One region of the Hydrogenophaga aquatica genome, then DNA from elsewhere that is predicted to be linked to it. Evidence: riboswitches for the same ligand, from Rfam matches in the RefSeq annotation. Region 1 holds a riboswitch; the other holds the start of a gene.
The links. A riboswitch is a leader RNA that binds a small molecule or an ion and turns the genes downstream of it on or off. The one in region 1 is predicted to bind glycine.

Region 1 (7,173 bases):
AAGGAACTGGCAGCCGATGCACCCAGCTTCGGTGTCAAGGACCACAACGCCATGGTCACCTTCTACGAAAACGCCTACAAGGCACAGACCAAGTAAACCGGTGGCCCACACGTTTTCAGAAGGCGGACCATGCACCACCTGCTCAACATCGCCCACCGCTTGGTCAGCGCGCTGCTGGTTTCAATGCTCAGCGCGATGGTCATCCTCAACTTCACTGACGTGCTGGGCCGGCGCCTGTTCAACACCCCGGTGTTCGGCGCCAACGATCTCACCGAGCACCTGATGGCCATCATCATCTTCGCCGGGCTCCCGCTGCTCACTGCCCGGCGCGGACACCTCAGCATCGACCTGTTCGACCGCTGGCTGCTCCGCCCCCGCTGGCGCCTCTGGCACAAAGCGGTGGACGTGCTCGTGGCTGCGGTGCTGGGCCTGATCGCCTACGAGTATTACCTGGCGATCGAAGAGGCGCAGGCCATCAACGAAATCAGCCCCGCGCTGACCATTCCACGCTACTGGATGTACACATTCATCGCCGCGACCACGGCCTTGGCAGCGGTGGCTGCCCTGTTCGTGCAGGCCCCACACTCCGAACACACTCACGAGGAGGCGGCATCATGACCGCTGGACTGATCTGCCTGGGCGCCGTGCTGCTGCTGGCCTTTCTGCGCGTGCCACTGGGCATCGCATTGCTGGCGGTTTCGGTCGGAGGCATTGCGTTCCTCAACAGCTTCGAGGTGGCACGCACCTTGATCCCGATGACGTTGACCGAGGCCGCGTTCTCCTACGAACTGGCAGTGGTTCCTCTGTTCATCCTCATGGGCAACGTGCTGTCGCGAACAGGAATCTCTGAAGACCTGTTTCGCGCAGCCAATGCCTTCCTGGGCGCCGTTCGCGGTGGCCTGGCCTTGGCCACCATGGTGACCTGCGCTGGCTTCAGTGCTGTCTGCGGCTCCAGTTTCGCCACGGCGGCCACGATGGCCAAGGTGGCCTACCCCAGCATGCAGAAGTACGGCTACTCCGACCGCCTGGCCTCCGCGACCATTGCCGCCGGTGGCACGCTGGGCATACTCATCCCCCCGTCGATCATCCTCATGATCTACGGCATCCTGACCCAGCAGAACATTGGTGAGCTGTTCATTGCAGGCGTGCTGCCGGGCCTGCTGGGTCTGGCCCTGTACATGGGTGCCATTTACGCGATTGCCTGGTTCCGCCCGGAACATGCCCCGCGCGCCGAGAAGACACCCATGGCGCAGCGCTGGCGTTCCCTGGCAGGTGTGTGGCCGTTTCTGCTGCTGTTCCTGCTGATCATCGGCGGACTCTACCTGGGCTGGTTCACTGCCACCGAGGCGGGCGGCATTGGCGCAGGTCTGGCCTTGCTGGTCGCGATGGCGCAGGGACGGCTGGGCTGGCAGCGCTTCTACGAGGTCATGCGCGAAACCGCCATGACTTCCGTGATGCTGTACGTTGTGCTGTTCGGGGCCATGCTTTTCTCCCAGCTGATCACGTTCTCGGGGCTGGCGGACGAACTGCTGGCGCTGGTGCAGGGATCCGGGCTGTCAAGGACCGGAATTCTCCTGGCCATCCTGGCCGTGTTTCTGCTCCTCGGCTGCGTCATGGACGCCATGGCCATCATCCTCATCTTCGTGCCGCTGTTCACCCCCACTCTGGTGGCCCAGGGTTTTGACCTGGTGTGGTTCGGTATTGTCGTGGTGGTGCTGACCGAGATCGGCCTGATCACGCCGCCCGTCGGAATGAACGTGTTCGTGCTGAAGGCGAACCTGCCCCGGGTGCCGGTCGGCGCCATCTTCCGTGGACTGGTTCCGTTCATCGCGGTGGACGTCCTTCGTCTGGGTGTGCTGGTTGCGTTCCCGTCCATCAGCCTGGTGTTGGTGCACTTGATGAGGTAGACACCCCTGACTAGAATGCTGGACATCGATCGGGAGAGACTGGCCCTCAGCGGCCAGCGCCGAAGGAGCAACCGCCCCGGAAACTCTCAGGCCAAAGGACCGGTCGAAGTTGGATGAAACTCTGAAGAGAGGCTGGTGTCGTCACCCAGCCCACCGCAGGAGCAAGTGCACCCGCCACGGGGGCATGAATCTCTCAGGTTCCAAACAGAGGGGGCGTACATCCCGCATGGTGCGGGCTGTACCCATTCCCTTCGACGTTTGGAGCCTGCCTCATGAAATCGATCGCCGTCATCGGCGGTGGCATCACCGGTGTCACCACGGCCTACGCGCTGGCCAAGCGCGGTTTTTACGTCACCCTGTTTGAACAGAACCGCTACGCGGCCATGGAGACATCGTTCGCCAACGGCGGACAGCTTTCCGCATCCAACGCGGAGGTGTGGACCCACTGGTCCACCATACTCAAGGGCTTGAAGTGGATGCTGAAGAACGACGCGCCGCTGCTGGTCAACCCCAAGCCGAGCTGGCACAAGATTTCGTGGTTCCTGGAGTTCATCGGCAACATTCCCCACTACGAACGCAACACCACCGAAACGGTCAAGCTGGCCATCGCCGCGCGCGAGCATTTCTTTGCCTGGGCCCAGGCCGAGGGGCTGGACTTCAACGTGGAAAAGCGCGGCATCCTGCACATCTACCGCGACAAGAAAGGTTTTGACCACGCGGCGAATGTGAGCCGCCTGCTGGCGGCAGGCGGACTGGAACGCCACCCCGTCACACCAGAGGAAATGCGCGCCATCGAACCCACGCTGGCAGGCACCTACTACGGCGGTTTCTACACCGAGAGCGACTCCACCGGCGACATCCACAAATACACCGTAGGTCTGGCCGCCGCTGCCGAACGTCTGGGCGTGACCATTCGCTACGGGCAACAGGTGCGCGATCTGCGCAGCGATGGCGAAACTGCCTTTGTCACGGCACACGAGGATGGACAAGAGCAGACTCACTGCTTTGACGGGCTCGTGGTCTGCGCCGGGGTGGCCAGCCGCAGTCTGGCTGCGCAACTGGGCGACCGCGTCAACATCTACCCGGTCAAAGGCTATTCGATCACCGTCAATCTGATGGACGAACAAAGCCGCGAGGCCGCCCCCTGGGTGAGCCTGCTTGACGACGAAACCAAACTCGTCACCAGCCGGCTCGGGCCGGACCGTTTCCGCGTGGCCGGAACAGCCGAGTTCAACGGTTACAACAAGGACATCCGCGCCGACAGGATCAAGCCTCTCGTCGACTGGGTGAACCAGTGCTTCCCTGGAGTCAACACCCGGCAGGTGGTGCCATGGGCGGGCCTGCGCCCCATGATGCCCGACATGATGCCGCGCGTGGGACGCGGCAAAAAGCCCAACGTGTTCTACAACACCGGGCACGGGCACCTGGGCTGGACCTTGAGCGCCGGGACCGCCGATCTGATCGCGGACGTGGTGGGCGACAGCTACCACAAGCCCGTGCTGGGCGCGGCACCGGCAGCTGCCATGGCCCGGGTCTGACGCGCCCTCGTGGGCGGCACCCGGGACGGCACCGCCAGCGGTGCCGTCAGGGCAGCAGGCCCAGCGCGTGCATGTAACGCGCGTCCACCATCAGTTCGTCCCAGGGCTGGGCGGCGCCCAGCGGCAGCAGGTCCAGGCGGCGCTGCTCGCTGGCGCCACGCGGTTGCCAGCGGCCCTTGATCTGCGCTTCGCTCAAACCGTCGATCAGTTCGTCGATAGGGGCGCCGTCATCCACCACGCACTGGTTGCACAGCAGCACCAGATCGCAACCCGCCTCCAGGGCGGTCACGGCGGCTTCGGTGTAGCTCACTTCCTTGCCATCGATCTGGCGGGCACCGGCCATGCTTAGGTCATCGCTGAAAATCGCGCCTGTAAAGCCCAGGCGGCCGCGCAGGATGTCGTTGAGCCAGCGCGAGGAAAAACCCGCAGGGCGGCCATCCACCTTGGGGTAGATGACGTGCGCGGGCATGACACTGTTCAGGCTCGCGCTCAGCCAGCCATAGGGAGCGGCATCTTCGGTCAGGATGGCCTGGAGGCCGCGTTTGTCCACGGGAATGTCCACGTGGGAATCGGCCTTGACGAAACCGTGCCCCGGAAAGTGTTTGCCACAGTTGCGCATGCCGCTTTGCAGCAGCCCGTGCATGAGCGCCTGCGCCAGCAGGGACGTGACCCGCGCATCGCGCGCAAAGGCACGGTCGCCAATGACGGTGCTGCCGCCGTAATCCAGGTCCAGCACCGGGGTGAAGCTGAAGTCCACCCCGCAGGCACGCAGCTCCGCCCCCAGCACGTAGCCTGCCGCCGTGGCCGCGTTGCAGGCCGCCAGGGCGGCATCGCTCTCCTTGCCAAGCTTGCCACCGAACCACATGTCGCCCAGGGCGCGCATGGGTGGCAGGTGGGTGAAGCCGTCGGTGCGGAAACGCTGCACCCGCCCGCCTTCGTGGTCCACGCAGATCAGCAGGTCGGCGCGCACCTTCTTGATCTGGCGGCACAGCTGGGTGAGCTGCTCGCGGTTCTCCCAGTTGCGGGCAAAAAGGATGACGCCACCCACCAGCGGGTGGGCCAGGCGCTGTTTGTCCGTCTTGCTCAGGCGGGTGCCTGCAACGTCGATGATCAGGGGAGCGTGTTGGGTGTAGGGTGTCATGGCATGCGAGCGTGGGGGTGCTCAGGTTTTTCTACCACCACAAAGCTGGCGGCGTAATCGGTTTCATCGGTGACGCTGACGTGGGCCGTCAGCCCCTGGGATTCAAACCAGTCCTTCAGGCCCCGGTGCAGCACGATGACGGGCTGCCCGCTGGGGAGTTTGTCGATTTCGCAGTCGCGCCAGGTCATGGGCATGCGCATGCCCATGCCGATGGCTTTGCTGAAAGCCTCCTTGGCCGAAAAACGCGTGGCCAGATAGCGGAGGCCCCGTTCCGGCCAGCGCGCGCTGCGCTGGCGCCAGGTGGCCAGCTCCTTGTCGCCCAGCACCTTCTGGGCAAAGCGGTCACCGTGACGCGCCAGGCTCTCGCGGATGCGTCGCACGTCGCAGACGTCGGTGCCTATGCCGTAGATCATGCGCGCGTCAACCTTGCGCGGCTGCGATGCAGCGCAGGTAGTCCTGCACCGTGGCCGCATAACCCATTTCAAGTGCGTCGGCGATCAGCGCGTGGCCGATAGACACCTCGCTGATGCCTGGCACCACACGCAGGAAGTCGGTTAGGTTGTCGCGGTTCAGGTCATGCCCGGCGTTGACGGCCAGGCCCGCGTCCAGGGCCGCCTGGGCAGCAGCGGCAAAACGATCCAGCTGCTGCTGGCGGGCGGCACCGCCTTGCGCGTAGGCTGCGGCGTAGGGCTCGGTGTACAGCTCCACACGGTCAGCGCCCACGGCACGGGCGGCCGCCATCTGGGCAGGTTCGGCATCCATGAACAGGCTGACGCGTACGCCCATCGCATGGGCCTGCCCGATGAGCGGTCGCAACCGCTCAGTGTCTTCGGGGAAGCGCCAGCCGTGGTCGCTGGTGAACTGGCCCACGCTGTCCGGCACGAAGGTGAGCTGGTGCAGCGGCAGGCCGCGCGCCTTCACCTCGCGTGCCACGTCCATGAGGTTGTGGAAAGGGTTGCCCTCGATGTTGTATTCGCGGTCTGGCCACGCCTGCAGCAGCTCTGCCAGGTCGAACACATCGTGACGGCGAACGTGCCGCTCGTCGGGCCGAGGGTGCACGGTGATGCCTTGCGCCCCTGCCTGCAGGCACAGCATGGCCGCGCGGGTGACGCTGGGTATGCCCAGGTGGCGGGTGTTGCGCACCAGCGCGACCTTGTTGACGTTGACGGACAGCGCCGTGCGGCTGGAGGGGACGATAGAAGTCATGGACGGACAGGGGTGGGTTCGGTGGCGGAAGCGCTCATCTGCTGGATATCCACCATCAACTGGCGTGTCTGGAACGTCCGCACACCGCTATGGTAGTGCAGCAGATTGCGCAATTGCTGGCGCAGCGCACCACCGCGATCATCGGCACAGCACTCCAGCAGCGCATTGAAGGAGTGTTCGGCATCCAATGCCTCTTGCAAACGCAGCCAGTGGCTGCCTTCGCAGGCAAGCGTTTCCGGGTGCCGCACCAGACGCAAGCCAGCTTCGGGCACCAGCTCGTAGCGCGCCTGCGGCCGCAAACGGGCCAGGCTCGCGCCCTCTTCGTCCAACGCAGGCAGAAAACCGGCGTCACGCAGCAGCAACAGCTCAAAGGCACGCAAGACGGCGCCCTGCGCGTCGCCGCGCGCCAGCGCCGCCACCGCGCTGGCGTAATGGTCGAACAGCACCGGGTGCGGATCGTCCCGCGCCAGCAGTCGCATCAACAGCTCATTCAGGTAATAGCCCGACAGCAGCGCGTCACCCACCGGCATCACGTGACCGCCTTGCCAGTGCGCCGCCTTGAGGGTGCGCACCTCGGCGTCACCCCCCCAGGACAGGCGCAGCGGCTGCAGGGGCAGCAACACAGGGCGGAACTGGGACGTCGGGCGTTTGACGCCCTTGGCCGCGAGCACCACGCGCCCATGCTGGCGGCTGAACACCTCCAGGATCAGGCTGGACTCGCTCCAGTCGTGCCGGTGCAGCACGAAAGCGGGCTCGTCGTGCACGCGCGGCTGCTTGGCCGGAGGCATGGGGTGCGGGGTTCGCTTACTCGTAACCGAAGGAGCGCACGCGGGCTTCGTCGTCGGCCCAGCCGGAGCGCACTTTCACCCACAGCTCCAGGAACACCTTGCAGTCCCAGAGCTTTTCCAGTTCCTGGCGCGCCTCGGTGCCGATACGCTTGAGCTTCTCGCCCTTTTCGCCGATGACCATGCCCTTGTGCCCATCGCGCTCGACGACGATGGTTGCCGCGATGCGGCGCAGCCTCCCCTCCTCTTCGAACTTGTCGATGACGACAGTGGACGTGTAGGGCAACTCGTCGCCGGTCAGCCGGAACAGCTTCTCGCGCACCATCTCGGCCGCCATGAAGCGCTCGCTGCGGTCGGTCAGCTCGTCCGCGTCGTACATCCACGGCTGCTCGGGCAGGTACTTTTCAACGATGGCGTAGAAGCGTTGAACGTCTTTCGTGTTCTTGGCCGACATGGGCACGAACTCGGCAAACGCGTGCCGCTCCTGCATGCTGCGCAGCCAGGGGGCCAGCTCACCGCGGCGGTGCACCATGTCCAGCTTGTTGGCCACCAGAATGACGGGGATGTTCTTGGGCAGCAGATCCAGCACCTTGGCG
Region 2 (7,173 bases), on a different contig from region 1:
GACTCCCAGATGACCCCACAAGAACTGCTTGAACAATTCGGCCCGCGCGAAGCGATGGAATACGACGTGGTGGTCGTTGGCGGCGGCCCGGCCGGCCTTTCCACAGCGATCCGCCTCAAGCAGCTGGCTGCAGAGAAAGGCGCCGAGGTCAACGTCTGCGTCCTTGAAAAAGGCTCCGAGCCGGGCGCACACATCCTCTCGGGCGCCGTGATGGACCCCAAGGCCATCACCGAACTCTTCCCCAACTGGAAAGAACTGGGCGCGCCGCTCAGCCAACCCGTCAGCGGTGACGACGTGCTCTTTCTGAAAGAAGGCGGTGCCACCCGCACGCCCGACTGGCTCGTCCCCAACAACTTTCACAACAACGGCTGCTACGTGATCAGCCTGGGCGCCGTAACCAAATGGCTGGGCGAACAGGCCGAAGCACTGGGCGTGGAAATCTTCCCGGGCTTCACCGCCGCCGAGGTGCTCTACAACGAAGACGGTTCCGTCAAGGGCGTGGCCACCGGCAACCTGGGCCTGGGCAAGGACGGCGAGCCGACCGACAACTTCCAGCTCGGCATGGAGCTGCACGCCAAGTACACCGTGTTCGCCGAAGGTGCACGTGGCCATCTGGGCAAACAACTCATCGCCCAGTTCAAGCTGGACGAGGGCAAGGACCCGCAAACCTACGGCATCGGCATCAAGGAACTGTGGGAAGTTCCCGCGGACAAGGCCAAGCCCGGCCTGGTGGTGCACACCGCTGGCTGGCCGCTGGATGGCAACACCTACGGCGGCGGCTTCCTGTACCACCTGGAAGGCAACAAGGTGACGCTGGGCTTCGTGGTGGGCCTGGACTACGCCAACCCCTGGCTCAGCCCGTTTGAAGAGATGCAGCGCTGGAAGACGCACCCCAGCATCAAGGCCCACATCGAAGGCGGCAAGCGCATTGGCTACGGTGCACGTGCCATTGCCGCTGGCGGCCTGATGAGCCTGCCCAAGACCGTGTTCCCGGGTGGCGCCCTGGTAGGCTGCGACGCGGGCTACCTGAACGCAGCGCGCATCAAGGGCAGCCACGCTGCCATCAAGAGCGGCATGCTCTGCGCCGAAGCAGCGTTCGACGCGCTGCAGGCTGGCCGCGCCAGCGACGAACTGAGCGCCTACCCGGCTGCTTTTGAACAGAGCTGGCTGCACCAGGAACTGGACCAGTCGCGCAACTTCAAGAGCTGGTTCAAGAAGGGCAACACCGTGGGTGCGCTGATGACCGGCATTGAACACTGGCTGCTGCCCAAGCTGGGCATGAAGCGCCCGCCCTGGACCATCCGCCGCACAAATGCCGACCATACCTACCTGCGCCCTGCGGCCGAATGCGCGCAGATCAGCTACCCCAAGCCCGACGGCAAGCTGACCTTCGACCGCCTCTCCAGCGTGTTCATCAGCAACACCAACCACGAAGAGAACCAGCCCGCACACCTCACCCTGAAGGATGCCAGCGTGCCGGTGAGCGTGAACCTGGCGAAGTTTGCAGGCCCCGAAAGCCGCTACTGCCCTGCCGGTGTCTACGAGTTCGTGAACAAGGACGGCGCCGACCAGCTGGTGATCAACGCCCAGAACTGCGTGCATTGCAAGACCTGCGACATCAAGGACCCGACACAGAACATCGTGTGGGTCACGCCCGAAGGCGGTGGCGGCCCGAACTACGCGGGCATGTGACGTCGTCCCGGGCAATGAAGAAGCTGTCGCTGCATCGCCGCCGCCTGGTCAGGCAAGGGCTGCTCTACTCGCTGGCGTTGGTCGCAGCGATATTTCTCATTGGCGGTCTGGGATTCTGGTGGCTGGACCCCAGCGTGCACAGTATCTCCGAAGGGCTGTGGCTGTCATTCACGACGGCGGCCACGGTAGGCTATGGAGACGTCGTGCCATCAACGGACGCTTCGCGGCTGTTCGCGGTGCTCGTGGTGCTGCTGGGCCTGGCGGTGCTGTCTCTGGTCACGGCATCGCTGGCAGCCATCTTCGTTGAAAAAGAGGTAGAGCAGGACGAAAAGGCCATGGCCTCCGAGATCCTGGGCGAACTGCACCGCCTGCGCCTCGAAGTCCGGGCGTTGTCGAACCGGCTGGAACAAGACCAGAATCAGGACCGCACGCCTGCGTGACAGTTGCGGCGCGGCCCGGTCAGCCCGGCAACCGCCCGTTCACCTCAACCCGGTTGCGCCCTTTGCGCTTGGCCAGGTACAGCGCCTGGTCGCACCGCGCCAGCACGGCCTCCAGGCTGTGGTCGGCCGGGTCCACAAGCCCGATGCCAATGCTGACCGTCAAGGCAACGGGCTGCCCCTTCGACAGGAAGGCTGAAGCCTCCACACGCTGCCGCAAGCGCTCCGCCACGAACTGTGCGCCGGGCAGGTCGGTATCGGGCAGCAGAATGGCGAATTCCTCGCCCCCCAGGCGGCCCAGGGTATCCACCTTGCGCATCTCGTTGCCAGCCAGCTCCGCGAAATGCCGCAGCACCGCATCACCCACGCCGTGGCCATAGGTGTCGTTCACCAGCTTGAAGTGATCAAGGTCCAGCATCAGCAACGCCGACTTGAGGCTGGGCTGACGTTGCACGCGTGCCAGTTCGCTGCCCAGCTGCAGCAGGAAATGGCGGCGGTTGGGCAAACCGGTGAGCGCGTCGGTGGCGGCCAGTTCGCGCAGCTCCGCCTCCATACGCTTGCGCTCCGATATGTCCTGCACGGTGCACAACAGGCTAACGGCGCGGCCTTCGGGCGCGCGCGACACTTCTGCCTGGAAGTGCACGTGCTTGTGCGACCCGTCGGCCAGGACCAGCGTGCAGTCCCGCTCCACGTCCTGCCCGCCCTGCGCTGCCAGCTCCACCGCCTCGGCCATCTGGTCGCGCTCCTGCGGGTGAACCAGCGACAGGAATGCCCAGTCGCTGGGCGCGTGCGTCTGGCGGCTCAAACCCAAGATGCGGTAGAGCTCGTCCGACCACACCGACTCGCCCTCTTCCAGGTCCCACTCCCAGGTGCCCAGCTGCGCGATCCGCGCCGCGTTGCGCAGCTGGTGCTCCTTGTTGCGCAACACCTGCTCCCTGTGCGCACTGACGGTGACGTCAGTGATCTGCAACAGGCAGCCCTGCCGCTCATCGTCGTCCTCGTAGGGCACGACATGAATGAGATGAATCATGCGCCGGTCGATCTCCCGGTCCTGAGGCCGGTGATACAGCGCCAGCCGCACCCGGCTGAGTGCCGGGGAAAGCAGAGCGGGCAGGCGCTGCCGGGTCGCCAGATCGATGGCATGCTGAAGCCTGCTGTTGGCCGCCTCCGGGAACACATCCAAAAGGGAGCGGCCCAGAACGGCGTCGCGGGAACATCCGGATCGTTCAGCCATCCAGCGGTTCCATAGGCGCACACGGCCATCGGCATCCAGCCCCACTATGCCCAGCTCCAGGGCATTGGCGAACCTAGAAATCATGGTTGCTCCCTCAAGCCAGGCCCATGCGCGTCATGTACGACACGACCAGTTCCATCAGGGTGCTCAGGGATGACACGCTCAACAGGAAGACGATCTGCCCGTGGATGCACTTCTGGCTGATCTTCAGGTCCACCTGCAGCAGCAGAACCACCTGCTCCGGTTCACCCTCCAACACCAGCGCGGCCTGCGAATCGCCAAAGCGGTGCACGGGCAGCGTGCTGTCAAACTGCACCGCGAACATGTCGGCCAGCACACTCATGCTGGAGTTGAGGATGATGTTGCCGATCTCGCACATCGCCTCCTGCTCGTATTCCGACAGCTCCTCTGCACTGAGGTTGGTCCCCCCCATCATCAGGCCGACGATCTCCAATGCGTTGGCCTCGGGGAAGACCAGCATGGCCTGCGCCTCAAAGGGGCCAGAGAACTGCTGCGAAACGGTGCTGAACTTGGTAAGCGGCTTGCCCGACAACGCCACAGCCGCCTCGTTCGGCGAGCACAGGCTCAGGCTGGGGGCTGACAGCAGCACCTCGTCGCCCACGATCATGCTTAGGCTCGACGCGGCACGCCCCACGCCGATGTTGAAGATTTCCAGGAGCGCGTCGCGCTTGAGGTCGCTGACATCGACCATGGTCACTTCCCGAAAAAGGCCAGAGCAGGCGACACCGTGGCCTCGGTGATGGGTTTGCCCACGAAGAACAGGCCGGCACGGGCAGCCGCGTCGCGCATGCGCTCCTGCACGTTGGCCGTGCAGACTGCGATGCGGATGCCAGGGTGCTTTTGCAGAATGCGTTCGGCCGCCTCCAGGCCGTTGGTACCCGGCATGTTGACATCCATGGTGATGAAATCCGGAGTCTCCTCATCCACACGGGCCAAGGCTTCGTCACCTGACGCGACTTCGACAATGCGCCAGTCAGGGCGCTGCGCAACGACAATGGCCTTGATCAGCATGCGTGACATGCGGCTGTCGTCAACGATCATGAGGAGCGGCTTGGCGTCGGACACGAGGCACCTTTCTTATGCTTGTGAATGCGGCACACGGGACTCTGGGCAACCCAGCAGTTTACCAAACGTTACATTTTCAGCCGTGGGTTAGAATTCCGGATTGTCAGGAGAGCGCTTCCCCAAGGGAAGCCGCCGAAGGCGCAGGACCGCTGATCGCGGTGGTCTGAACGCTCAGGCAAAAGGACTGGCAAACGCCGTCAGCCCCGAGGGGTTTGACTGCGCATCCCCACTGGAGAGAGGCCGCACACGATGCTGCCCACCGAAGGAGCAAGCCGCCCCGCATGGGCGGTGAATCTCTCAGGTAAAGCGGACAGCGGGGGCTAGATGCCGTGGTGATGAATGCCACGGTTGTTTCATGCCCCCATGGAGTCCGCTCATGACCAGCCCCGACACGCCCCTGTTTCAAACACCGCTGAACGCCCTGCACATTGAACTGGGTGCGCGCATGGTGCCTTTCGCGGGCTACAGCATGCCTGTGCAGTACCCCGCCGGGCTGATGGCCGAGCACCTGCACACCCGCACGGCTGCCGGCTTGTTCGACGTGTCGCACATGGGCCAGTTGCGCCTGGTCGGCCCCGACGCCGCTGCGGCCTTTGAATCCCTCATGCCCGTGGACGTGATCGGCCTGGGCCTGAACAAACAGCGCTACGGCCTGCTGCTCAACGACGAAGGCGGCATCATCGACGACCTGATGTTCGTCAACCGGGGGGACGACATCTTCGTGATCGTCAATGGCGCCTGCAAGGCAGGCGACATCGCCCACATCCAGGCGCGCATCGGCCAGCGCTGCCAGGTCATCCCCATGCCGGAACGCGCCCTGCTGGCCCTGCAAGGCCCACAAGCCGTGACCGCACTGCAGCGACTGCTGCCTGGCGTGGAACAACTGGTGTTCATGACCGGTGCCGCGCACCAGTGGAACGGTGCCAGCCTGTACGTGACGCGCAGCGGCTACACCGGCGAAGACGGCTTCGAGATTTCGGTGCCCGCCGAACACGCCGAGGCGCTGGCCCGCGCCCTGCTGGCGCAGCCCGAGGTGCAGCCCATCGGCCTGGGCGCGCGCAACTCGCTGCGACTCGAAGCAGGCCTGTGCCTGTACGGCAACGACATCGACACCACCACCACGCCAGTGGAAGCCGCGCTCAACTGGGCCATGCAGAAAGTGCGCCGCACGGGTGGCGCCCGCGCGGGTGGCTTCCCCGGCGCCAGCAAGATTCTGGCGCAGCTCGACGGCACGCAGCCGCCGCAGCGCCTGCGCGTGGGCCTGATCGCCAAGGAGCGCGTGCCCGTGCGCGAGCATGTGGAACTGCAGAACGCCGCTGGCGAGCGCATTGGCGAAGTCACCAGCGGCCTGCTCGGCCCCTCCATCAACCAGCCCATCGCCTTGGGCTACGTGCAGTCCGGTTATGCTGCGCTCGGCACGCAGGTGCAGGCGCTCGTCCGTGGCAAGGCGGTGCCGATGGAAGTGGCGCCCCTGCCCTTCGTGCCCAACCGTTATTTCCGTGGCTGATGCCACGTCCGCCCTCTTTCCCTTTCCATCCCCAGGAGCCCACCCCATGAGCCTGAAGTACACCCCCGACCACGAATGGATCCGCGTTGAAGGCGACATCGCCACCGTGGGCATCACGCACCACGCGCAGGACGCGCTGGGCGACGTGGTGTTCGTGGAACTGCCCGAAGTGGGCAAGGTCCTGGCCCAGAAAGACGTGGCAGGCGTCGTCGAATCCGTGAAGGCTGCCGCCGACGTGTACATGCCCATCAGCGGCGAGATCACCGAAGTCAACGAAGACCTGCGCAACGACCCCGCGCTGGCCAACAGCGACCCGCTGGGCGCTGGCTGGTTCTTCAAGGTCAAGCTGTCCAACGCTGGCGAAGTCGCGGAGCTGATGGACGAAACCGCCTACGGCGAACTGACCAAGTAAACCCCACCCGCAAGCCCCCCGGAGCCCGCCATGCTCATGCCCACCGCCCGGCCCCTGGCCGACCTGGAAAACGCCAACGAGTTCGTTGCCCGCCATATCGGCATCTCTGAAGCCGACGAGCGCCTGATGCTCTCGGTCATCGGTGAGGCCTCGCGCCGCGCCCTGATCGACGGCATCGTGCCGCGCAGCATCGCCCGCGCGCAGCCCATGGATCTGCCACCGGCAGTGACCGAGGCAGCAGCACTGGCAGAACTCAAGGCCGTGGCCAGCCAGAACCAGGTGCTGCGCAGCTTCATCGGGCAGGGCTATTACGGCACGCACACCCCGGGCGTGATCCTGCGCAACATCCTGGAAAACCCCGCCTGGTACACCGCCTACACGCCCTACCAGGCCGAGATTTCCCAGGGCCGCATGGAAGCGCTGGTGAACTTCCAGACGATGGTGACCGATCTCACCGGCATGGACATCGCCAACGCGTCCATGCTGGACGAGGCCACGGCTGCCGCCGAAGCCATGACGCTGGCCAAGCGCAGCGTCAAGGCCAAGGGCAACACCTTCATCGTCAGCGGCGACTGCCACCCGCAGACCATTGAAGTCATCCAGACCCGCGCCACACCGCTGGGCCTGACCGTGAAGGTGGTGCGCTCCACCGAAGAATGGCTGGCCGCCATTGCGGGTGATGATTACTTTGCCGCCATCAACCAGTACCCCGGCAGCAGCGGCTGGCTGGCCGACTGGCAGGCCAGCGCCGATCAGATCCACGCCAAGGGCGCTGCACTGATCCTGGCCGCCGACCTGCTGGCCC

Region 2: another riboswitch for glycine. It lies ahead of gcvT (glycine cleavage system aminomethyltransferase GcvT); the one in region 1 lies ahead of ACYVHH_RS01260 (D-amino acid dehydrogenase).

The regions. Positions count from the first base shown of each region.
Region 1 covers NZ_BAAGVK010000002.1:48,762-55,934, forward strand. Annotated here, with positions in the region: gene ACYVHH_RS01245 (TRAP transporter substrate-binding protein) at 1-96, shown strand, start outside; gene ACYVHH_RS01250 (TRAP transporter small permease) at 130-618, shown strand; gene ACYVHH_RS01255 (TRAP transporter large permease) at 615-1,907, shown strand; glycine riboswitch at 1,928-2,019, shown strand; glycine riboswitch at 2,021-2,125, shown strand; gene ACYVHH_RS01260 (D-amino acid dehydrogenase) at 2,180-3,445, shown strand; gene nagZ (beta-N-acetylhexosaminidase) at 3,492-4,586, opposite strand; gene acpS (holo-ACP synthase) at 4,583-4,999, opposite strand; gene ACYVHH_RS01275 (pyridoxine 5'-phosphate synthase) at 5,007-5,792, opposite strand; gene recO (DNA repair protein RecO) at 5,789-6,580, opposite strand; gene era (GTPase Era) at 6,597-7,173, opposite strand, start outside.
Region 2 covers NZ_BAAGVK010000001.1:93,822-100,994, forward strand. Annotated here, with positions in the region: gene ACYVHH_RS00430 (electron transfer flavoprotein-ubiquinone oxidoreductase) at 10-1,692, shown strand; gene ACYVHH_RS00435 (potassium channel family protein) at 1,707-2,132, shown strand; gene ACYVHH_RS00440 (sensor domain-containing diguanylate cyclase) at 2,152-3,447, opposite strand; gene ACYVHH_RS00445 (chemotaxis protein CheC) at 3,458-4,075, opposite strand; gene ACYVHH_RS00450 (response regulator) at 4,078-4,449, opposite strand; glycine riboswitch at 4,544-4,646, shown strand; glycine riboswitch at 4,669-4,773, shown strand; gene gcvT (glycine cleavage system aminomethyltransferase GcvT) at 4,826-5,956, shown strand; gene gcvH (glycine cleavage system protein GcvH) at 6,003-6,368, shown strand; gene gcvP (aminomethyl-transferring glycine dehydrogenase) at 6,399-7,173, shown strand, end outside.